Regions from separate parts of the Labrenzia sp. THAF35 genome, predicted to be linked through region 4. Evidence: predicted binding sites of a transcription regulator. Region 4 holds the regulator's gene; each other region holds the start of a gene.
What was found. The regulator PhoB, encoded in region 4, activates phosphate uptake and scavenging genes when phosphate is short. The targets are predictions, from matches to a motif close to TGTCATNNANCTGTCAT.

Region 1 (5,427 bases), 2.6 Mb from region 4:
TAGGCGACTTCTATTCCAATGCCGGACTGCTGGCGTCCAAGCCGCTGTTCCGTTCACCGGACATGGGAACCTCCGGCAATGTGCCTGCGGATGTCGTCGCCGAACGCGCTCGCGCGGCCGGCCTCGAGACGGCCGGCACCGATGGCCTGCGAACCGTCGTCGTCTTTCGCGGGGCAACAAGGCTGAACCGGGACCAGCTTGCCGGCCTTGCCCGCAAGGCTCTGGCAGACCGCAACGCCGGCATCGATGCCGAGCGCCTGGATATCCGCTTGCTGCAGGCGCCGGATCAGGTTCTCGCCGATCCCAAGGTACACGATCCGATCCGCATCGACCGGGTTGAATGGTCCCAGTCGAACGGCCGCTTCACCATCCACGCAGCTGTCGCAGTCGAGTTCGGAACCGAGCCTCTGACCCTGACCGGCGTTGCGACGGAGATGGTCGATGTGCTGGTTCTGGTGCAGCCCGTGCGCCGGGGCGACATTGTTCGTGAAGAAGACCTGAACATCATTCGCGAAGCCCGCACCAAGGTACCGGCAGGTGCCCTCACCGAAATGGAAGACATTGTCGGCAAGCAGGCCCGCACCACCTTGCGTGCGAATTCGCCCCTGTCCCGCAATGACGTCCAGCGCCCGATCCTGATCGAACGCGGTGAGAAGATCACTGTCACCTATGTCATGCCGGGCATGAAGCTGACTTCACGGGCCCAGGCCATGGATACCGGCGCCAAGGGCGACGTGATCGACGTCATGAACCTGCAGTCGCGGCGCATCGTGCCGGCGACGATTACCTCCCGCGGCCAAGTACGCGTTCACGCCGCCAATCCGATTGTTGCAAGCTTGAACAGCGAGAAAAATTAAATGCTGAGCACCTTTCCCAGACACCTGCTGGCAAGCATCGCCCTTTCCGCCCTCGCCGCGGGGTGCGGCACTGCCGACAAACTCGCGAATGTTGGCCAGCAGCCAGCCCTGAACGCCATTCAGGATCCGACCACCACTCCGGGTTACCGGCCCGTGCAGATGCCCATGCCGGAACCGCAGCAGGCCCATTACAATCCGAATTCGCTGTGGCAGTCCGGCAGCCGCGCCTTCTTCAAGGACCAGCGCGCCAGCCAGGTTGGCGACATCCTGACGGTCGTCGTCACCATCGACGACCAGGCCGAGATCGACAACAAGACCGAGCGGAGCCGGTCTGAGTCCAGCGGCGCCGATGTTGGTGGCGCACTCGGAACGGCAATCGACACCATCTTCCTGCCGGCAAGTTCTGCCGCCAGCGACCTTGCCAACGTCAACAGCAACTCCAGCTTCTCAGGCGACGGCAGCGTTGACCGCAACGAAGTCCTGCAGACCACCGTCGCCGCCGTGGTGACCCAGGTTCTGCCGAACGGCAACATGGTGATCGAAGGCCGTCAGGAAGTTCGTGTGAACTTCGAAGTCCGCGAGCTGATCGTCGCCGGTATCGTCAGACCTGAAGACATTACGTCGGATAACCGCATCGCCAGCGAGCAGATCGCCGAAGCGCGGATCGGATATGGTGGCCGCGGCCAGATTACCGATGTCCAACAGCCACGGGTCGGCAATCAGGTGCTGGATATCCTGCTCCCCTTCTGATCCCAAACCTTTCACAGTCCCCCGGCCGAATCCGGCGACGCGTTCTAGAAGCGCCGCCGGCCCGGCTGATGACGGGCACGATGTCTCGCTCCCCGAGCATCGTGCCCGTTCTCATTTCCAGGCCGGAAAAGACCGTTTAGGGTGTGGCCCGTTACCTGATTTGTCGCTCATTCCGGAAGACCCTACCGCGTGACCACCACCCTCATCGTTCTCGCCCACCCTGCTCAGACTTCCTTCAATGCTGCCTGGGCGCGCGCAACCGAAGCCGCGTGCCGAGCTGAAGGCGATGAGGTGCTTTGGTCAGACCTCTACCAGCTTGGCTTTGATCCGGCGGAGCGCGCAGCGCACTATGTAGAGGAGATCGTCACCGAACCTTATGACGTCCTGAAAACGCAGGAAGCGGCCTCAAAAACCGGGAACCTTCCCGCGGACATTACGGAAGAAGTCGAGAAGCTGCGCCAGGCGGACCGGATCGTGTTTCATTTTCCGGTCTGGTGGTTCGCCCCACCTGCCATCCTGAAGGGCTGGTGCGAGCGCGTGCTGGCCAACGGCGGCCTGCACGATACTTCCAACCGTTTCGATACCGGCCATTTCAGGAACAAGCCCGTTCTCTTCTGTGTCACGACCGGATCCAAGGCGAGCGAAAGTGCCCACAACGGCAAGGAAGGCGACATTCAGATGCTGCTTTGGCCGCTCGCCTACACACTGCGCTATCTGGGTTTCGATGTTCTGGTTCCCAGGATCGTCCACGGTGTTCACGGTTATCACAAGGGGGCGGCACGGGACGACCTGGAAACGCGACTTCAAAACGAGATCGAAGGCCACCGGGAGACGATCGCAAGGTTCGCAACGCTGCCGAAGATCAGCTTCAATGCCGACAGCGAATTCGACCGCGCCGGCACCCTTAGCCCGGGCGCGCCATCTTACAGCCACTTCATCCGGCACGACCCCTGATTTTGCGGCAACCGGAAAAGACGTAACCGGATTTGTCCGCCTCCACTCCTCTTTTTCCTGTATCTACCGGATGACGCTACCGCTTTTTCGGATAGAATGCCGGTAATCTTATATTGGCCCAGCGGGGATTCGATGCGCCTCCTTTCTGCATTCGTCTTTGGTTTTGTTCTTCTGTCCGCACCTTCTGCCTGGAGTGCAAGCTGCGGCAATGGCCCGGGTGGTTTTGAAGCCTGGAAACAGTCGTTCATTGCAAATTCCCAAAGCTACGGCCTCAAGAAAAGGGTCGTTGAATCGTCCCTCAAGAACGTGAAATACAACAAGAAGGTGGTCTCGCTCGACCGGAACCAGAAATCCTTCAAGCTCAGCTTCAACCAGTTCTATGCCAAGCGGGTCAACAACGCGATGATCCGGCGGGGCAAGCAGCTCGGCAAGACCTACGCCCGCATCTTCCGTGGCATCGAAAAGAAATATGGCGTTCCCGCACCTGTTCTGCTGGCGATCTGGGGGCTTGAAACCAACTACGGCAGCTTCTCCGGCAACATGCCGGTCCTGCAATCCCTTGCCACGCTGGCCTATGATTGCCGCCGGTCCGATTTCTTCACCGCCGAACTGGTCGCCGCGCTCAAGATCGTGCAGGGCCGTGACATGCAGCCGGCCGAAATGAAGGGTGCCTGGGCCGGCGAACTCGGCCAGACCCAGTTTCTCGCCACCAGCTATGTCCGTTATGCGGTCGATTATGACCGCGACGGCCGCAAGGACCTGATCCGCTCGATCCCCGATGTGCTGGCTTCCACCGCAAATTATCTTGCCCAGAAAGGCTGGCGCCGCGGCCAGGGCTGGGGCCCGGGCACTGCCAATTACAACGTTCTAAAGCAATGGAACAAGGCCAGTGTCTACGTGGAAACGATCTCGGTCATGGCTGGCCAGATCAGCGAGTAGACCCCGCTCGACGCCCCATAAACCTGCTTGACAAAACTGACGATCCGGGCAGCAATTTGCGTCATACGGTTGTAATCCTTGCGGATCAAAACCGTATGCCGCGGAAACATGCCGCCCTGCGGGCACCAGCAGCTGTCGGTCCGGCTCGCGCTGTTCCGCAAGGCTGAACGACACCAATCGCCGAGCGACCGAACAGGAGCCATTTCATGTCCAGGATCAAAGACTTATCGATTTCACGGCGCACCCTTTTGATGGGCGCGGCGGCAACTGGCTTCACGGCAGCTCTGCACCCCTATTCGGTTCTGGCCAAGGAAGGTACGGCTCACCTTCGCCTGATGGAGACCACGGACCTCCATGTCCATGTTTTCCCTTACGACTACTACAGCGACAAACCTGTCGACACCGCCGGCCTCGCCCGGACAGCCACACTGATCCGCGATATCCGGAACGAGGCGACAAACTCGGTTCTGGTCGACAATGGCGACTTTCTGCAAGGCAACCCGATGGGGGACTATGTCGCCTATGAACGCGGCATGAGCGAAGGCGACCTGCACCCAGTCATCAAGGGCATGAACGTCCTTGAATTCGATGCGGCAACACTCGGCAATCACGAATTCAACTACGGCCTGGACTTCATGATGAAGGTGCTGGCCGGTGCCAATTTCCCCGTCGTCTGCGCCAATCTTGTCAAGGGCAGCACGCTGGCCGGTAACCCGCGAGACGACGCCCTTTTCCTGAAGCCCTACGTGATCGTTGAAAAACAGGTCACCGACGGTGCCGGCAAGTCCTATCCGATCAAGATCGGCTTCATCGGCTTCGTGCCACCGCAGATCATGAACTGGGACCGCCGCCACCTGGAAGGCAACGCCAATGCGCGTGACATTATCGAAACCGCCAAGGCCTTCGTCCCGGAAATGCGCGAACAGGGCTGCGACCTTGTAATCGCCCTCTCCCACTCGGGGATTGACGCCAACGACTATTCCGAAGGCATGGAAAACGCCTCCCTGCACCTTGCCGGCGTGGACGGGATCGACGCCGTCTTTACCGGTCACCAGCATCTGGTCTTCCCCGGTCCCCAGTATGAGGGACTGCCGGGTATCGACAGCGAGAAAGGCACGTTGTTCGGCAAGCCTGCCGCGATGGGCGGTTTCTGGGGATCGCATCTGGGCGTTATCGACCTGATGATCGAACGCGACGGCAACGGCTGGCGTGTCGCCAATTTCATGACCGAAGCACGCCCGATCTACGAAAAAGAAGGTCGAACCGTGACACCTCTGGTGGAGAGCCAGCAGGATGTACTCGATGCGGTGAAGGAAGATCACGAGGCAACCCTTGCCTATGTCCGCCGCCCCGTCGGCAAGACGTCGGCTCCCTTGCATTCCTATTTCGCCCTCGTGGCCGACGACCCGAGCGTCCAGATCGTTTCAAAGGCGCAGATCTGGTACATCGAACAGATGCTGAAGGGTACGGAATGGGAAGGCCTGCCGGTACTTTCCGCAGCAGCGCCTTTCAAGGCCGGCGGTCGTGGCGGCCCGGACTACTACACCGACGTTCCGGTCGGCGATGTCGCCATCAAGAACGTGGCCGATCTCTACCTGTATCCGAACACCATTCGCGCGGTCGCCATCAAGGGCAGCACGGTGAAGGAATGGCTGGAACGTTCAGCCGGAATTTTCCAGGAAGTCGAGCCGGGCAAGGCCGACCAGACACTGATCAACCCGGAGTTTCCAAGCTATAATTTCGATGTGATCGACGGTGTCACCTACCAGATAGACCTGAGCCAGCCATCGAAATATGACGCGAAAGGCAAAGTCCTCAATCCGGACGCCAGCCGCATCGTGAACCTGGAATTCAACGGTGCACCGCTTGATCCTGAAGCAACCTTCGTGGTCGCGACCAACAATTACCGTGCAGGTGGCGGCGGCAA
Region 2 (5,427 bases), 1.9 Mb from region 4:
GAGGGGGATCAAATGTCCGGCGATGTCTACAACGTGCTTTTCCTGTGCACTGGCAATTCCGCCCGGTCGATCATGGCGGAGGCGATCCTGAGCCGGGAGGGACAGGGCCGCTTCAGGGCGTTTTCTGCCGGGTCACAACCGGCTGGAGCGGTGCGTCCGGAAGCACTTGCCTTGCTCAGCAAACTCAATTTCAAGACGGATGAGCTGCGCTCGAAGGACTGGGCCGAATTCGCTGCGCCGGATGCCCCGGTCATGGATTTCGTCTTTACCGTTTGTGACAATGCGGCGAAGGAAACCTGCCCTGTCTGGACTGGCCAGCCGATGTCAGCCCATTGGGGCCTGCCGGATCCCGCAGCCGTTTCCGGAAGCGATAGCGAAAGGGCTGTCGCATTCAACGATGCCTTCCGGATGCTCAGCAACCGGATCTCGGTTTTCGTGAGTCTGCCGATGTCTTCGCTTGACCGTTTGTCCCTGCAGAAGAAACTCGATCAAATCGGGCAGTCCGCCGAAGAGCGCGTGTAACGTTTCTCCGGCGGACTGGTTTCAAGGTTGTCGCGTCAGGCGACTGCCTGGCCTTCGCGCGACGTGCGCAGGGTCAGCAGTGCGATGACCAGGGCGATGAGCGCACAGGCGGCAACCGCGCCAACCAATGGCAAAGCTGTCCGGTCGAAGAACGGGCTGCAGACGAGGATCATCACGCCACCGGCAACCATCTGGAAGGTGCCCCCAAGGGAGGATGCCATGCCGGCATGTTCGCCATGTTCTTCCAGCGCCATGACCATCACCGGAGCAATGACCTGGCCGAGGCAGGTGTTGCCGATGAAGAAGAGCGCCATCAGAACCGGCAGGTCGTCGATGCCGCTCCACACAAGAATGACCAGCAGGACGTTGGCTGCCGCAAATCCGCTGACGGCCCTCAATGCCACTCTGCCCATGCCGAAGCGCTCACCAAGCGAGGCGGCAAACTGGGAAGACGCAAAGAAGCCGATCGCGTTCAGCGCGAAAACAAGGCTGAAGGCTGTCGGCGTCAACTGGTACTGGGTCATGTAGACCAGCGGCGCTGCGGCGATGAAGACGAAGAAACTCGCCAGCGAGAAGCCACCGATCAGCGTCAGACCCATGAACCTGCTGTCACGCATCAGGTAGATGGCGCTGCGCAGCATTGCTGTCGGGTCGATCTTGCCTCGGCGCTCGGCCGGTAGCGTTTCGGGCAGCAGGAAGGCCATTTGCAGCATGGCGAGAAGGGAAATCACGCCCAGGGCCACAAAGATCAGGCGCCAACTGCCGAACTGGATGATCAGGCTGCCGGCGAGCGGTGCCAGCATCGGCGAAACGCTGAAGACCAGCATCACCAGAGCCATCAGCCTGGTCGCTTTTGGTCCGGTGTGGAGGTCGCGGACCACGGCCCGCACGATGACCATCGGCGCGCCGGCACCAAGGGCCTGCACGAAACGGCCGAATGTCAGGGCTGAAACGTCGACCGCGGTCGCGCACATGACCGATCCGATGAGGAAGACGATCAGGCCCAGGAAGGCGGGCAGCTTGCGTCCAAACCGGTCTGCCAGCGGACCGTAGATCAACTGGGCTAACCCGAAAGCGATGAAATAGACCGTGAAGGTCATATGAACCGCAGCGTCGTCCGTCTGCAATGCCTGCACGATTTCCGGCATGGCGGGCAGATAGAGGTCGATGGCAAATGGACCGACAGCAGCGAGAAGCCCCAGCACAATGGCGGAGCGGACAAAACCGATCTGCATTGGAAAATCCGATGAAAAATGCGCCGGAGGCACAAATGCGGGAAAGTTTGGAAGATGGAGGTGGCGGAGATCACCGCCCAGCCTTGATATGATGTAAGTGTTCGAAATGCAAATTCAAGGCTTGCTGGGTGTTGTCATGAAAGCTTCATGCAACTGTCACCGATATTGTAATCAGGGCCACTAGCTTGCGCGCACCATCAACCCGATATTTTGTGGGAGCGAGTGCAATGGCGGACCTTCGTGGGCGCTTTTTAAAAGGTGTCAGCCTTTCAGTCCTGTTCGGCCTTGGCGCCGTGTCGGCAGCACAGGCAGAGTATTTCGAGCGTATCAACACATTCCCGGTCTACAAGACCCTGCCGGAAGGCGTGGATCAGGCCACCGAAACCGTTGCCGAAATCATCTACGCCACGAAGGACGGCCGCACGTTCGTCTTCACCGACAGCCCGGGCGAAGCCATTGTTTTCGTCAATGCGGCAAACCCGCTGAACCTGCAGCCGATGGGCCGCACCGCGCTTGGTGGTGAGCCGACTTCGGTCGCCGTCGGCGAAACATTCGCCTATGCCGGCGTCAACACGTCCGAAGACTACGTCAATGCGTCCGGCCATCTGGCCGTGATCGCTCTCGACGGTCTTGGTATCACCGCGAAGTGCGACGCCAAGGGTCAGCCGGACAGCGTTGCCATCTCTCCGGACGGCAAATTCGTTGCAATCGCCATCGAGAACGAGCGCGATGAAGATCTGAACGACGGCGTGATCCCGCAGATGCCGGCCGGCCATCTCGCGATCTTCGATCTGGACGAAACCGGCACGCCGACCAACTGCGACGCGGTCCGCATTGTCGACCTGACGGGTCTTGCAGAAGTCGCGCCGACCGATCCGGAACCGGAGTTCGTTTCGATCAACTCCCAGAACCAGGTTGTCGTCACGCTGCAGGAAAACAACCATATCGCCGTGGTCGATCTGGCCTCCGGTGAAGTTGTCAGCCATTTCTCCGCCGGTACGGCTTCGGCTGAAAATATTCCGGTTTCCAAGGCGCGCATGAGCGATGCCTCCGGTTCGACCGAAAACGTCAAGCGTGAGCCGGATGCGGTTGCCTGGATCGACGACGAGCGTTTCGTGACCGCCAACGAAGGCGACTACGAAGGCGGTTCGCGCGGCTTCACCATCTGGAACACCAAGGGCGAGGTCCTGTTCGACAGCGGCAACCAGATGGAACACCTTGGCATGGCCAACGGCCACTATCCGGCCAAGCGCGCGTCCAAGAAGGGCACCGAGCCGGAAGGTGTGACGGTTGGTGAATTCGGCGGTGAAAAGCTGATCTTCGTCAATTCCGAACGCGGCAACTTCGTCGCTGTCTACAAGGACACCGGCGCCGAGCCGGAATTCGTCCAGTTCCTGCCGACACACGTCGGTCCGGAAGGCTCACTTGCGATCCCGAGCCGTGACCTGTTTGTGGTTGCCAACGAGGTCGACAGTGCGGAAGACAACGTTCGCGCGCAGGTCTCCCTCTACAAGTTCGGTGCGGAAGCTCCGTCCTACCCGATGGTCGTGTCCGAAACCGACCCGGAAAAAGGCGCGCCGATCGGCTGGGGCGCCCTGTCCGCACTGGCTGCAGACCCGGAAGACGGCAACAAGCTCTACGCCGTCAGCGACAGCTTCTATGATGACGCCCGCATCTACACGCTGGACATCTCTTCCAAACCGGCAAAAATCGTTGCCTATGCAACCGTTCAGGGTGGCAAGCAGGCAAAACTGGACCTGGAAGGCATCTCCGTTGCCAAGGATGGCGGCTTCTGGCTGGCTTCCGAAGGCAATCCGGACAAGGAACTGCAGCACCTGCTGCTGAAAGTCGGCACCGACGGTCAGGTTCAGGAAGAAATCACGCTTCCGGAAGAGCTGAACGCCCAGTCCGCGCGTTTCTCCTTTGAAGGCGTTGCCGAGTTCGAAATGGACGGCAAGACGCTGGTGGCCGTCGCCGTTCAGCGTGAGTGGAAAGACGACCCGAAGGGCATGGTGAAGCTGGCCATATACAACCCGGCCGACAAGTCCTGGGGCTTCGTTCACTATCCGCTCGACAAGCCGAAGAGCGCAGCCGGCGGCTGGGTCGGCCTGTCGGAAATCGTCTCCATGGGCGACGGCAAATTCGCCATTCTGGAGCGCGACAACAAAGGTGGTGAAGACGCAGCCATCAAGCAGATCACCACGATCTCCCTGGAAGGTGTGACCCCGGCTGCCTACGGATCTGAGCTCCCGGTGGTTCAGAAGCGTTACGCCATGGATATCCTGCCGGCTCTGGCCGAAGGCAAGGGCTGGGTTCTCGACAAGCCGGAAGGCCTGACGATCACGGCCGATGGCCGCCTGATCCTGGTCACCGACAATGACGGTGTCGATGATGCACCGGGTGAAACCCGACTGATCGACCTCGGCCCGGCAAGCCGCCTGAACTAAGGCACTTCAGACAAAGGTCTTCCCAAGACCTGAGCGAAGGTCCGGCCGCTTTATGCAGCCGGGCCTTTCCTTTTCTGCATTGCCATTTTCAAGCCGTGAAACTTCGTCTTTGCCAGTGCCGCAGGGCGGCAAAACTGTGCAGTCCGATAAGTGCTGCAAGCAAAAGCGCTGCGGCATGGTGCAGGCCTGCCGGTGGCAATCCGGCGAAAGCCGCAAGTCCCGGCAATGTTCCATTCGCAATCTTTTCCAGGCTACCGGATATGACGATCATGCCGATACCGCTGACCAGGAGCAGAAGCGGTACGAGGCGCAAGGCGGCGTGGACGCCCTTGCCGATAGCTTGCTGCAACCCGGAATGAACGGCGAAGACCGGTTGAGGGGCCCCCTTTGCCAGCCAAAAGATTGTGCGGACAAGAGCGAGCAGGCCCGCAGACAAGCCAAGTCCCAGATGGGTCCTCAGAAGGTTGGGCGAAAACGGTTCGTTGTTCGTCAGGGCATAGCCGGTAGCCAGCGCGCTGATGGTTAGAGCGGCAATCGTCCAGTGCAGCAGCCTGTTTCCGGTTACGGGCAAGGCCGCCATCATTCATCCTCCCGAATGACGGTGTAGAGTGCGGCATGAAAGCTGATGCCCTTGAATTCGGCGACGATGCCGCTTTTGCCAAGCTTCTGAATGGCGGCCTGATACGCATCTGGACTTTCCCAAAGCGCGATGTTGACCAACTGGAACTTTGCCTGCGGAGACAGGGACTGGTGCAGGCGCGTGGTGATGTAGCCGGGCTGCTCTTTCAGGAAGTCGCGCGCCTGTTCCCAACTGCGAACTGCGTCGGCAAGACGGTCTTCGGGAACTTCGAAGGAATTGATCAGCGTTACCGGGGCGTTGGTGTTGATTTCACTCGCCATGGCGGAGACTCCTAGGTTGGCGGTCAGGAAGGAAAGTGCTGCCAGTTGAATGGCACGACGTGTCCAGAGTGATGTCATTTCGAACTCCTAATTATATAGCAAGCTATGTTTATTTATATAGGGTGCTATCTATCGTATATGCAAGGGATGACCTTCGAAAAAGATTCCTCCGCCGGGTATCTGGCAAACCACATGGCACGGCTGTTTGCCGCCGGTCTCCATCGCCGCATCCGGCCGCTAGGCCTTTCACCGGGCCAATTTCCGGCACTGGTCGCCCTTTGGGCAAAGGAAGGACGCACGCAAAAGGAACTCGTGCAGTTGCT
Region 3 (5,427 bases), 1.7 Mb from region 4:
GGCGATGCCCTGAACGAACGCACCTACAATCACGTGGCTTTCAAGATCGAAGAGGAAGACTTCGACACGAAGCTGGCAGCCGTCGAGCGCCTTGGCCTGGAAGTCAAACCACCGCGCGCCCGCGTCGAAGGTGAAGGCAGGTCCATCTACTTCTACGACAACGACAATCACCTGTTCGAGCTGCACACCGGAACGCTGGACATGCGCCTCGACCACTATCGCCGGATACTCAGGGAACGGAGTGCTGCGCAATGAACGACACGGCTCAGATTTTCGAACAGGGCGAATACAACTTCGCCTATCTGGACGAGCAGACCAAGCGCATGATCCGCCGGGCAATCCTGAAGGGCATCGCGATACCGGGTTACCAGGTGCCTTTCGCCTCGCGCGAAATGCCGATGCCCTATGGCTGGGGCACCGGCGGGGTGCAGGTCACAGCGGCAATTCTGGGCAAGGACGATTGCCTGAAGATGATCGACCAGGGCTCCGACGACACCACCAATGCGGTTTCCCTGCGCGGTTTCTTTGAAAAGACCGCCGGCGTGCGCACGACCTACGAGACGTCGGAGGCAAGCGTCATCCAGACCCGCCACCGGATTCCGGAAAAGGCCCTGCGCGAAGACCAGATCATCGTCTTCCAGGTCCCGATTCCCGAGCCCCTGCGTTTCCTGGAGCCACGCGAAACCGAGACCCGGAAGATGCATGCGCTCGAGGATTACGGCCTCATGCATGTGAAGCTTTACGAGGACATCGCCAAGAACGGCCATATCGCCACTACCTACGCCTATCCGGTGAAGGTCAACGACCGCTACGTGATGGATCCGTCGCCGACGCCGAAGTTCGACAACCCGAAGATCGACCAGATGGCAGCGCTTCAGCTTTACGGTGCCGGACGTGAGAAACGCATCTACGCCATTCCGCCCTACACCAAGGTGAAGAGCCTCGACTTCGAGGACTATCCTTTCGAGGTGCAGAAGTTCGACAAGCCCTGCGGCCTGTGCGGTGCGGAGAATGTCTATCTCGACGAGGTGATCCTGGATGACAAGGGCGGGCGCATGTTCGTCTGCTCCGACAGCGACTATTGCGAGGAACGGCGCGCGGACGGCCATCTCGGTCCGATGGCGGCCGATCCGGCGGCACACCAGTTCGGCGCCACCCAGGCAGAGGAGACCGCCCGATGAACGCCTTTCCCTCCGCCGACCCGCTGCTGCAGGTTCATAACGTCACCCGCTATTATGGCGACCGCATCGGCTGCGCCGATGTCTCCTTCGATCTCTGGCCCGGTGAGGTGCTTGCCATCGTCGGCGAAAGCGGATCCGGCAAGACCACGTTGCTCAACTGCCTGTCGACACGTCTCGCGCCGACGGCGGGAGCCATCGAATACCGCATGCGCGACGGCACCATGCGCAACCTCTATCAGCTGACCGAGGCCGAGCGCCGCCTGCTGATGCGCACCGACTGGGGGTTCGTGCACCAGAATGCTGCGGACGGGCTGCGCATGAACGTTTCCGCAGGCGCCAACGTCGGCGAAAGGCTGATGGCGGTTGGCGAGCGCCACTACGGCAACATCCGCTCCACCGCCGACGACTGGCTGGGACGGGTGGAAATCGACAGCGACCGGATCGATGACGATCCGCGCTCCTTCTCCGGCGGCATGCGCCAGCGCCTGCAGATCGCTCGCAACCTCGTCACGAGACCACGGCTGGTCTTCATGGACGAGCCGACCGGCGGTCTGGACGTCTCCGTGCAGGCACGTCTTCTCGACCTCTTGCGCCGTCTTGTGGCCGATCTCGGACTTTCCGTGGTCATCGTCACCCACGACCTTGCGGTCGCCCGGCTGCTGTCGCACCGGATCATGGTGATGCGCCACGGCAACGTCATCGAAAGCGGCTTGACGGACCAGGTTCTCGACGATCCGCGCGAGCCCTATACCCAGCTGCTTGTTTCTTCCATTCTCCAGGTATGAGGACCGAAATGCCCGTACGCCTCTATCTCAACAACGTCGGCAAGTCCTTCACCATGCACCTGCAGGGCGGAACCGTCATTCCCGTGGTCGAGAAGGTCGAATTCTCGGTAAATTCCGGCGAATGTGTCGTCCTTGGCGGCCCCTCCGGTGCTGGCAAGAGCTCGATCCTCAAGATGATCTACGGCAACTACCGCTGTGACGAGGGTCAGATCCTGGTGACGGTTGGCGATGAAATCGTCAACATTGCCGGGGCCGAGCCGCGCAAGGTCCTGCGCCTGCGTGAAGACACGATCGGCTATGTCAGCCAGTTCCTGCGCACCATCCCGCGTGTTTCGGCCGAAGACGTCGTCGCCGAGCCGCTTATCGCCCAGGGCACCAGCGAGGCAGAGGGCGTCGACAAGGCCCGCTCCCTGCTGTCGCGGCTGAATGTGCCCGAGCGCCTCTGGACCCTGCCACCCGCCACGTTCTCCGGCGGCGAGCAGCAGCGCGTGAACATCGCGAGGGGATTCATTGCCCATTATCCGATCCTGCTGCTGGATGAGCCTACCGCCTCTCTCGACGCTGCCAACCGGGCCGTGGTCGTGCGTCTGGTGGAAGAAAAGAAAACCCAGGGCGTTGCAATGGTGGGCATTCTTCACGACCAGGACGTCCGGGAACAGATCGCCGACCGTATCATCGACGTGACCGGTTTCAGCGCGGAGGCAGCCGCCTGAGCCACGAGATGAGGAAAGGCTTGCAGACGGGCGGAAACTGTCACAGAAAAGTCACCGCCCGCCTTTAGGTCACTCCCTCAGAAAGTTGAAGGATGTGGCCCTGCCACATCCCGGCCAAACCACATTTCAAAATCGCGATTTTCTTCATGCGCTACGCCCTCTATTTCGCCGCCGATGCCGACGACCGCCTGATGCAGCTCGGAAATTCCTGGCTCGGGCGCGATCCCTTTTCCGGCACGGCCCTTCCGCAACCGGAGCTGCCCGGCATGACATCGGCACGTTTCCAGGAGTTGACGACCGACCCCCGGCGCTATGGATTTCACGGGACTTTGAAAGCCCCGTTTTCCCTTGCAGCCGATCAGACCGAGGCAGACCTGCTGGACGCCTGCGCAGCATTTGCTGCAGAAATCGCCCCTTATGAGATAGAAGCGCTCGGCGTGAACAGGCTTGGCCGTTTTCTGGCACTGACCCCTGAGGCAGAAGAGCCGGCCCTGCGCGCCTTCGCCGGCCTGTGCGTGCGTCGCTTCGAGCCGTTCCGCGCACCACTGTCCGAGGCGGATCTTGAGCGCCGCCGCAAGAGCGGACTGTCGGAAAGGCATGACACCTATCTCGTCAGGTGGGGCTATCCCTATATCTTCGATGAATTCCGCTTCCACCTGACCCTTTCCAACAAACTGGAAGACGACACCGATATGGAGCGGATGGCAAATGCCGCCCAGGACCACTTTGCGGATGTCATCGGCAAGAAGCGGCTGTGCCGCCACGTTGCGCTCTACACCGAAGCCGAACGCGGCGCGCCTTTCCAGGTCCATACCGTCTTTCAGCTGACCGGCAGCGTCGCTCCCGCCGACGCGCTCAGCCAGGCCGAGCGTCTTTCCCAAGAGGAATCTGCATGAGCAAGCATCCCAAAGTCTTCAAGAATGCCAGTCTGGTTCTCGCAGGCGAAGTGTTCGACGGTTCCCTGACGGTCGATGATGCTGGTCTGATTTCCGGCATCGGGTCACCGACCGAGGTCGACGGGCATGATTGCGAAGGCGACTACCTGCTGCCAGGCCTGGTCGAACTGCATACCGACCACCTCGAAACCCACTATGCGCCGCGTCCCAAGGTGCGCTGGAGCCCGGTTTCCGCCGTGCAGGCCCACGACGCCCAGATCGCATGTTCCGGCATCACCACCGTGTTCGATGCGCTGCGCGTCGGCATGGATGAAGACGCGGACCTTGGCTATTCGGATATGCGCGCGCTTGCGGATGCCATTGAAACCGGTCAGCGGGAAAACCGCCTGCGCGCCGACCATTTCATCCACCTGCGCTGCGAAGTGTCTGCACCCGACGTGCTCAGCGCCTTCAAGGTGTTCGAGGACGACGACAGCATCCGCCTGATCTCGCTGATGGACCACACACCCGGCCAGCGCCAGTTCGTGTCGATGGATGCCTACAAGATCTACTATCAGGGCAAGAAGGGCTTCACCGACGCCCAGATGGACGACTTCATCCGCAAGCGCCAGGCGCGCGCCAGCAGTCTTGCCCCTGAAAACCGCAAGCATCTCTCGGCCATCGCCCAATCGCGCGGCATCGCCATCGCCAGCCACGACGACGCCACCACTGCCCATGTGGACGAGGCGATTTCACTGCAGACGAAAATCGCCGAGTTTCCAACCACGCTGGAAGCCGCCAAGGCTTCGCACGAAGCCGGTATGGCTGTTCTGATGGGGGCGCCGAACGTCGTGCGCGGCGGATCCCATTCCGGTAATATCTCGGCGAAGGCGCTTGCCGAAGCGGGCGTTCTGGATGTGCTCTCCTCGGACTATGTGCCGATTTCGCTGCTGCAGGCTGCGTTCCAGCTGGCTGCGGAGGTCGAGGCGATTGCCCTGCCACAGGCAGTCGCCATGGTCACGGCGACGCCCGCGAAGGCCATTGGCCTGCAAGACCGCGGCACCCTGGAACCCGGCCTCAGGGCCGATCTCATCCAGGTGAAAATGGTTGGTGACATCCCGATCGTGCGCGGTGTCTGGCGCGAGGGCAAACGGGTTGCCTGAGGCTGCGTCAGACATGACAGAAAAACTCGGCCCCGGCCGCATGGTGCTCGTGGTTGGGCCGAGCGGAGCCGGCAAGGACACATTGATGGCCGCACTCAAGGCCCGTCTGGCGGGCCGGACGGACGTCAGCTTCGCCCGGAGAGCGATCACCCGACAGGCCGATGTCGAGGCCGAGGATCACGACACGCTTTCGCGCGCCGAATTCGATCAGCTGAAAGCTGCCGGAAAGATTGCCCTGTGCTGGGAGGCCCACGGGCTCGGCTACGTCATCCCGCAAAGCTACGACCGGGCAATCGAAGCGGGCGCAACCGTGATTGCCAATGGCTCGCGCAAGGTGTTGAAGCACGCAGAGGACAAGTACCGAAACGCCAGCGTTCTGCTGATCACCGCGCCAGTCGAAGTCCTTGCCGAACGCCTCGCCGCACGTGGCCGCGAAAGCAGACAGGAAATAGAGGAACGGCTGCGCCGTGCCGACCTTGAACCGGAAAACGTCGCCAATCTGATCCGCATTGAAAACACCGGCACGGTGGAGGATGCGGTCGACAGGATGGTCGCCGCACTCGGCCTTTGACCTCAACCGTACCCGTCTCTAATCCGCAAACGCGCTCTGAACGGCCTGACTGAAAATCAGGGCCCTGGCATCCAGTGCGTCCTGATGATCACCGTCGAACGCGTGAACCATGGTGCGGAACTGTTTTGCTTCTTCGCCC
Region 4 (5,427 bases):
GGATCTCGTCGAAGATCAGCAGAATGCCGTTGTCATCACAGATCTTGCGCAGCGCACGCAGGAAATCGGCCGGAATTTCGCGGATACCGCCCTCGCCCTGCACGGGTTCGATCGCGATCGCGGCCGTTTGCGGTCCGATGGCATCTTTCAGCGCATCCAGGTCTCCTGCCGGCACCTGGTCGAAACCGGGAGCCTTCGGGCCAAAGCCTTCAAGATATTTCGCCTGGCCGCCAGCCGCGATGGTCGCGATGGTCCGGCCATGGAAAGCGCCTTCGAAGGTCACGATGTGGAACCGCTCGGGGTTGCCGTTGTCATAATGATAACGGCGCGCGCATTTGATGGCAGCTTCCATCGCTTCCGCACCGGAATTCACGAACAGCACCTTGTCGGCAAAGGTTTCCGCGCACAGGCGCTGCGCCAGCCGTTCGCCATCCGGGATCTGGTGCAGGTTGGAGGTATGCCACAGCTTGGCTGCCTGATCCTGCAATGCCTTGACCAGATGCGGATGGGCATGACCGAGTGCGTTGACCGCGATGCCGGAACCGCAATCGAGGAATCGTCGGCCATCGGTGGTAACCAGCCAGACGCCTTCCCCATGATCGAAAGACAGGTTCGATCTTGCGTAATTTCCGAATAGTGCAGTCGCGGACATAACCTCGTTTGTCTCCTTTAAACGCCCCTGCTGTCCCCTGCGTCGCCCCGACGCCGGGCCGTCACCTTGAAAAGATGCCGAAGGGCCAAAACGCAACGTGCCGCCCCGATGAGGCGGCACGCAGCGGCTTTCTTATACACTGCCGGTACCATGCACTGTCAATGGAAATGGCGCACAAGACATTTCATGTGCCGCGGAGGGCGGATTTCATAAAATTCTCAATGACCTCGCCATAATTGGGGAAAAGTCGTTTCATCCCCAACTGGTTTGGGTCGAGTGGTTGCCTGACAAATTAACGTTATTGTAACCTCTCAGCAATCAGACACGAGATCTCGTGAGGCAAATCACCAAGAGGCACTAGATCTGCCAGCATTAAGCGTGCTTGCGCATGCTTAACACGGGGTTAATGGCCGCAGGACGGTCAAACTAAAGGGTGCGGCAATGAGTTGGACAAACGAACGAGTTGAGCTTCTCAAAAAGCTTTGGGGCGACGGCTTGAGCGCAAGCCAGATCGCAGGCGAACTGGGTGGTGTTACCCGTAACGCCGTGATCGGCAAGGTGCACCGCCTTGGCCTGTCCGGCCGCGCCAAGTCCACCTCTTCAAGCGCCAAGCCGCGCCGGCCGCGCACCGCAGCTCCTGCAACGGGTGCAGCGCCGAAGAAACCGACGACGTCACATCCGCAGTCGATCGGCGCAACGGCCCTGAAAGCAGACATCTCGCCTGCACCAGTGGTGGCTGCCAAGCCGCGCGTAGAGCCGATTGCAGAGCTCGTTCCGATCTCGCAGCGGGCTACCATCCTGACGCTGACCGAGCGGACCTGCAAATGGCCGATTGGCGACCCGGCGACCGACGACTTCTACTTCTGCGGCCGCCAGTCCGATGCCGGCGTCCCCTACTGCGCTCATCACTGCAAGATCGCGTATCAGCCGGTCGCCGACCGCCGCCGCGATCGCAAGACGATGGCTCAGGCAGGCTGATAGCCTCGCACCTAACCAATTCATGAGAAAGCCCGCCATCTGGCGGGCTTTTTTTTGTTTGGGCCTTCCATTGACCAGATGCCCGACCCCGACCAGTGACCTCCCACGGCTTGTTCTTGGCACCGCTCCATGCCGTTTCCGTTCCATCAAAACAAACCTTGTTTGACCACTCCGCCACGACAGGGACCGCAGGATCAGCCCCGACACCGACACAACTGATGGGGTTGTCGCAGAAGAGAACCTTGCTCCGCGAAAGGCACATAACCGCTGAGAAACAAAAAGCCCGCTAGAAAGCGGGCTCCTTAATTCCATTCTGCAAGTTGCCCTCAGGCAGTGGCAGAGGTGAACTGGTCATTGAAGGCGTATCCGGCACCACGGACGGTACGGATAGGATCCTTTGCCTTGCCCTTGTTCAGAGCCTTGCGCAAGCGACCGACGTGAACATCGACAGTGCGTTCGTCCACGTAGACATCGTGACCCCAGACCCCATCCAGCAGTTGTTCGCGGGAGAAGACACGGCCAGGCGATGTCATCAGGAATTCCAGCAGGCGGAATTCCGTCGGCCCCAGGTGTATTTCCTTGGTGTTGCGGCGAACGCGGTGCGTTTCACGATCCAGTTCGATATCGCCGGACCGCAACATGCTGGACACCACTTCCGGGCTTGCCCGGCGCAGGATGGCGCGCACGCGGGCCATCAATTCCGGTACCGAGAAGGGCTTGACCACGTAGTCGTCGGCACCGGTCGACAGACCGCGGATGCGCTCTGCTTCCTCACCGCGTGCCGTCAGCATGATGACCGGCAGGCGCTCGGTATCCTCGCGCGCCCGCAGGCGGCGGCACAGTTCAATTCCGGACAGGCCCGGCAGCATCCAGTCGAGCAGCAACAGATCCGGCAGGCTTTCCCGCAGGCGGATTTCCGCCTCATCACCCCGGACACAGGACTCGACCGAGTACCCTTCCGCTTCCAAATTGTATCTCAATAGAAGGCTGAGCGGTTCTTCGTCTTCAACGATGAGCACCTTCGGCATACATCTCGCTCCAATTACCGCAACCGGCGCCGAAGCGCCGGCCGTTAAGATCTTCTGCAAATCCGACGATTACCGGCGGGTCAGACCGCGCCTGTTTCGTCGACCTTTGCCCGGTCTTCCGGCAAACGCTCGCCAGTGACCATGTAGTAGACGTTCTCGGCGATATTCGTCGCGTGATCGCCGATGCGCTCGATGTTCTTTGCGCAGAACAAGAGATGGACGCACTGGGTAATGACCCGCGGGTCTTCCATCATGTAGGTCAGGAGTTCGCGGAAGATCGACGTGTAGATCGCGTCGACCTCGGCGTCGGCTTCCTGAACCCGGCGGGCGGCTTCCGCATCCTTGCGGGCGTAGGCATCCAGCACCTGCTTGAGCTGCGAAAGAGCGAGTTCCGTCATGTGCTCCACACCGATCGCGAGCTTCTTGGACTGCAAGTCGCTGTCGATGGCGATGACGCGCTTGGCAACGTTCTTGGCAAGATCGCCAACACGCTCCAGGTCATTGGCAATGCGCGTTGCGGCGGTGATTTCACGCAGGTCCTGCCCCATCGGCTGGCGGCGGACGATCAGCTCGATCAGCTTCACTTCAAGTTCGTTGTAAAGGCTGTCCAGACGGACATCGCCCTTGATCGTCGCCTTGGCAAGCTCCAGATCCTGCGACACCAGCGCGGACACCGCATCGGCGAAAGCCTTTTCGGCAATACCACCCATTTCGGCAACCTTGCCGGCCATGGCCGTCAGTTCGTCATCGTAAGCCGAGACTGTATGTTCAGACATCCTGTGTCCCCTTCAGAAACCTAAAAAATGCTTAGCCGAAGCGGCCCGTAATATAGTCCTGCGTACGCTTGTCCTTCGGATTGGTAAAGATGTCCTCCGTCAGACCTTCCTCCACCAGAACACCCAGATGGAAGAACGCGGTACGCTGAGACACACGGGCAGCCTGCTGCATCGAGTGGGTCACGATCACGATGGTGAAGTTTTCCCGCAGTTCGTCGATCAGCTCTTCCACCTTCGCAGTCGCGATGGGGTCAAGCGCCGAGCACGGTTCGTCCATCAGGATCACTTCCGGGCTGACGGCAATCGCACGGGCAATGCACAGACGCTGCTGCTGACCGCCCGACATGCCGGTGCCCGGCTCGTCCAGACGGTTCTTGACTTCTTCCCAAAGCCCGGCCTTCTGCAGGCTGGAGGCAACGATTTCATCAAGCTCGGACTTGTTGCGGGCCAGACCATGGATCCGCGGACCGTACGCAATGTTGTCGTAGATCGACTTGGGAAACGGGTTCGGCTTCTGGAAAACCATGCCGACCTTGGCGCGCAGCTGTACGGGATCGACCTTGGGATCGTAGATGTCTTCACCGTCGATCTTGATCGACCCTTCCACACGGCAGATGTCGATGGTGTCGTTCATGCGGTTGATCGTCCGCAGGAACGTCGACTTGCCACATCCGGAGGGACCGATGAAGGCAGTCACGGACCGCGGCTGGATCTCGATGTCCACGTCCTTGATGGCGTGGGTATCGCCATAATAGACCTGCACCTTGTTCGCGGAAATTTTGCTGTCGGTCATGGTTTTCGCCTGTTCAAAATTCGGCATCTCGTTCATCGGAGCAATCCTTACCAGCGGCGTTCAAACCTGCGGCGCAGGATGATAGCGATAATGTTCATGGTCATGAGGAAGACCAGCAGCACGATGATCCCGCCCCAAGCGCGTTCATAGAAAGCCGGGTCGGCGCGTTTCGCCCACTCGTAGATCTGGGCCGGCATGGCCGAGTTCGGAGAGAAGAAACCGGCAGCCACACCGTCCGGGAAATTGGAGGCGATGAAACCGACCATCCCGATCAGCAGCAGCGGAGCGGTTTCCCCAAGCGCCTGTGCCAGACCGATGATCGTGCCGGTCAGAATGCCAGGCATTGCCAGCGGCAGGACATGGTGGAAGATCGACTGCATCTTGGAGGCGCCAATACCAAGGGCCGCATCGCGGATGCTCGGCGGAACGGCCTTCAAGGAGGCGCGGGTGGAGATGATGATCGTCGGAAGTGTCATCAACGTCAGCACCAGGCCACCAACCAGCGGTGCAGATTGCGGCAGATGCATGAACTGGATGAAGACCGCCAGACCGAGAATACCGAACACGATGGACGGAACGGCGGCCAGGTTGGAGATATTCACCTCGATCAGATCGGTGAACTTGTTCTGCGGAGCGAATTCTTCCAGATAGATGGAAGCAGCCACACCGATCGGCAGCGACAGGAACAACACCACCAGCATCATGAACAGCGACCCGATCATGGACGCCCCGATGCCGGCCTGCTCCGGACGGCTGTCGGAAGCATCGGTTCCGGTGATGAAGGCCCAGTTGAAGCGCTTCTCCAGAATGCCGGCGGACTGCATCTGGTCAGCCAGATCCAGGTGTGCGGCATCCAGGTTCTTGTCTTCGGCAAGATCCTCGCGCTTGACGCGGCCCTTCAGGTAGCCGTCGACACGGGATGAGGCGATCAGCTCGAAGGTTACCGTCGTGCCGATCTTGTCCGGGTTGGCAAGTGCATAGTCACGAACCGTTGCGGCAGCCCCTGAGGAGAACAGCTTCTGCAGGTCCTTTGCCGACATGTCGGTGGTGATGTTGAGACCGGCAAGTTCCTTGGCAAAGGCGTCGTCAATGATGGCCCGATACTTGGAGGTCTTGACCACCGACTTTTCCGCTTCGGCAATCTGCTCCTGATTGAGGGGGACATCCACCTTCAGGAAGGTCTGGCTGAAGGCGCCAAGG

Region 1: the regulator PhoB is predicted to act here: its motif matches at 3,560-3,576, upstream of FIU93_RS15735 (bifunctional 2',3'-cyclic-nucleotide 2'-phosphodiesterase/3'-nucleotidase).
Region 2: the regulator PhoB is predicted to act here: its motif matches at 1,890-1,906, upstream of FIU93_RS08455 (esterase-like activity of phytase family protein).
Region 3: the regulator PhoB is predicted to act here: its motif matches at 2,718-2,734, upstream of FIU93_RS07300 (DUF1045 domain-containing protein).

Annotation. Positions count from the first base shown of each region.
Region 1 covers NZ_CP045380.1:3,446,130-3,451,556, reverse strand. The annotation lists gene flgA (flagellar basal body P-ring formation chaperone FlgA) at 1-857, shown strand, start outside; gene flgH (flagellar basal body L-ring protein FlgH) at 858-1,607, shown strand; gene FIU93_RS15745 (NAD(P)H-dependent oxidoreductase) at 1,797-2,561, shown strand; gene FIU93_RS15740 (lytic murein transglycosylase) at 2,694-3,500, shown strand; gene FIU93_RS15735 (bifunctional 2',3'-cyclic-nucleotide 2'-phosphodiesterase/3'-nucleotidase) at 3,707-5,427, shown strand, end outside.
Region 2 covers NZ_CP045380.1:1,823,870-1,829,296, forward strand. The annotation lists gene FIU93_RS08445 (arsenate reductase ArsC) at 13-522, shown strand; gene FIU93_RS08450 (multidrug effflux MFS transporter) at 558-1,757, opposite strand; gene FIU93_RS08455 (esterase-like activity of phytase family protein) at 1,985-4,204, shown strand; gene FIU93_RS08460 (cytochrome b/b6 domain-containing protein) at 4,293-4,787, opposite strand; gene FIU93_RS08465 (antibiotic biosynthesis monooxygenase family protein) at 4,784-5,182, opposite strand; gene FIU93_RS08470 (MarR family transcriptional regulator) at 5,252-5,427, shown strand, end outside.
Region 3 covers NZ_CP045380.1:1,594,923-1,600,349, reverse strand. The annotation lists gene fosX (FosX/FosE/FosI family fosfomycin resistance hydrolase) at 1-255, shown strand, start outside; gene FIU93_RS07315 (alpha-D-ribose 1-methylphosphonate 5-phosphate C-P-lyase PhnJ) at 252-1,181, shown strand; gene phnK (phosphonate C-P lyase system protein PhnK) at 1,178-1,966, shown strand; gene phnL (phosphonate C-P lyase system protein PhnL) at 1,975-2,679, shown strand; gene FIU93_RS07300 (DUF1045 domain-containing protein) at 2,826-3,575, shown strand; gene FIU93_RS07295 (alpha-D-ribose 1-methylphosphonate 5-triphosphate diphosphatase) at 3,572-4,717, shown strand; gene phnN (phosphonate metabolism protein/1,5-bisphosphokinase (PRPP-forming) PhnN) at 4,731-5,288, shown strand; gene FIU93_RS07285 (hypothetical protein) at 5,307-5,427, opposite strand, start outside.
Region 4 covers NZ_CP045380.1:6,091,299-6,096,725, forward strand. The annotation lists gene FIU93_RS28040 (aspartate aminotransferase family protein) at 1-652, opposite strand, end outside; gene FIU93_RS28045 (GcrA family cell cycle regulator) at 1,094-1,630, shown strand; gene phoB (phosphate regulon transcriptional regulator PhoB) at 1,957-2,658, opposite strand; gene phoU (phosphate signaling complex protein PhoU) at 2,739-3,434, opposite strand; gene pstB (phosphate ABC transporter ATP-binding protein PstB) at 3,466-4,227, opposite strand; gene pstA (phosphate ABC transporter permease PstA) at 4,275-5,427, opposite strand, start outside.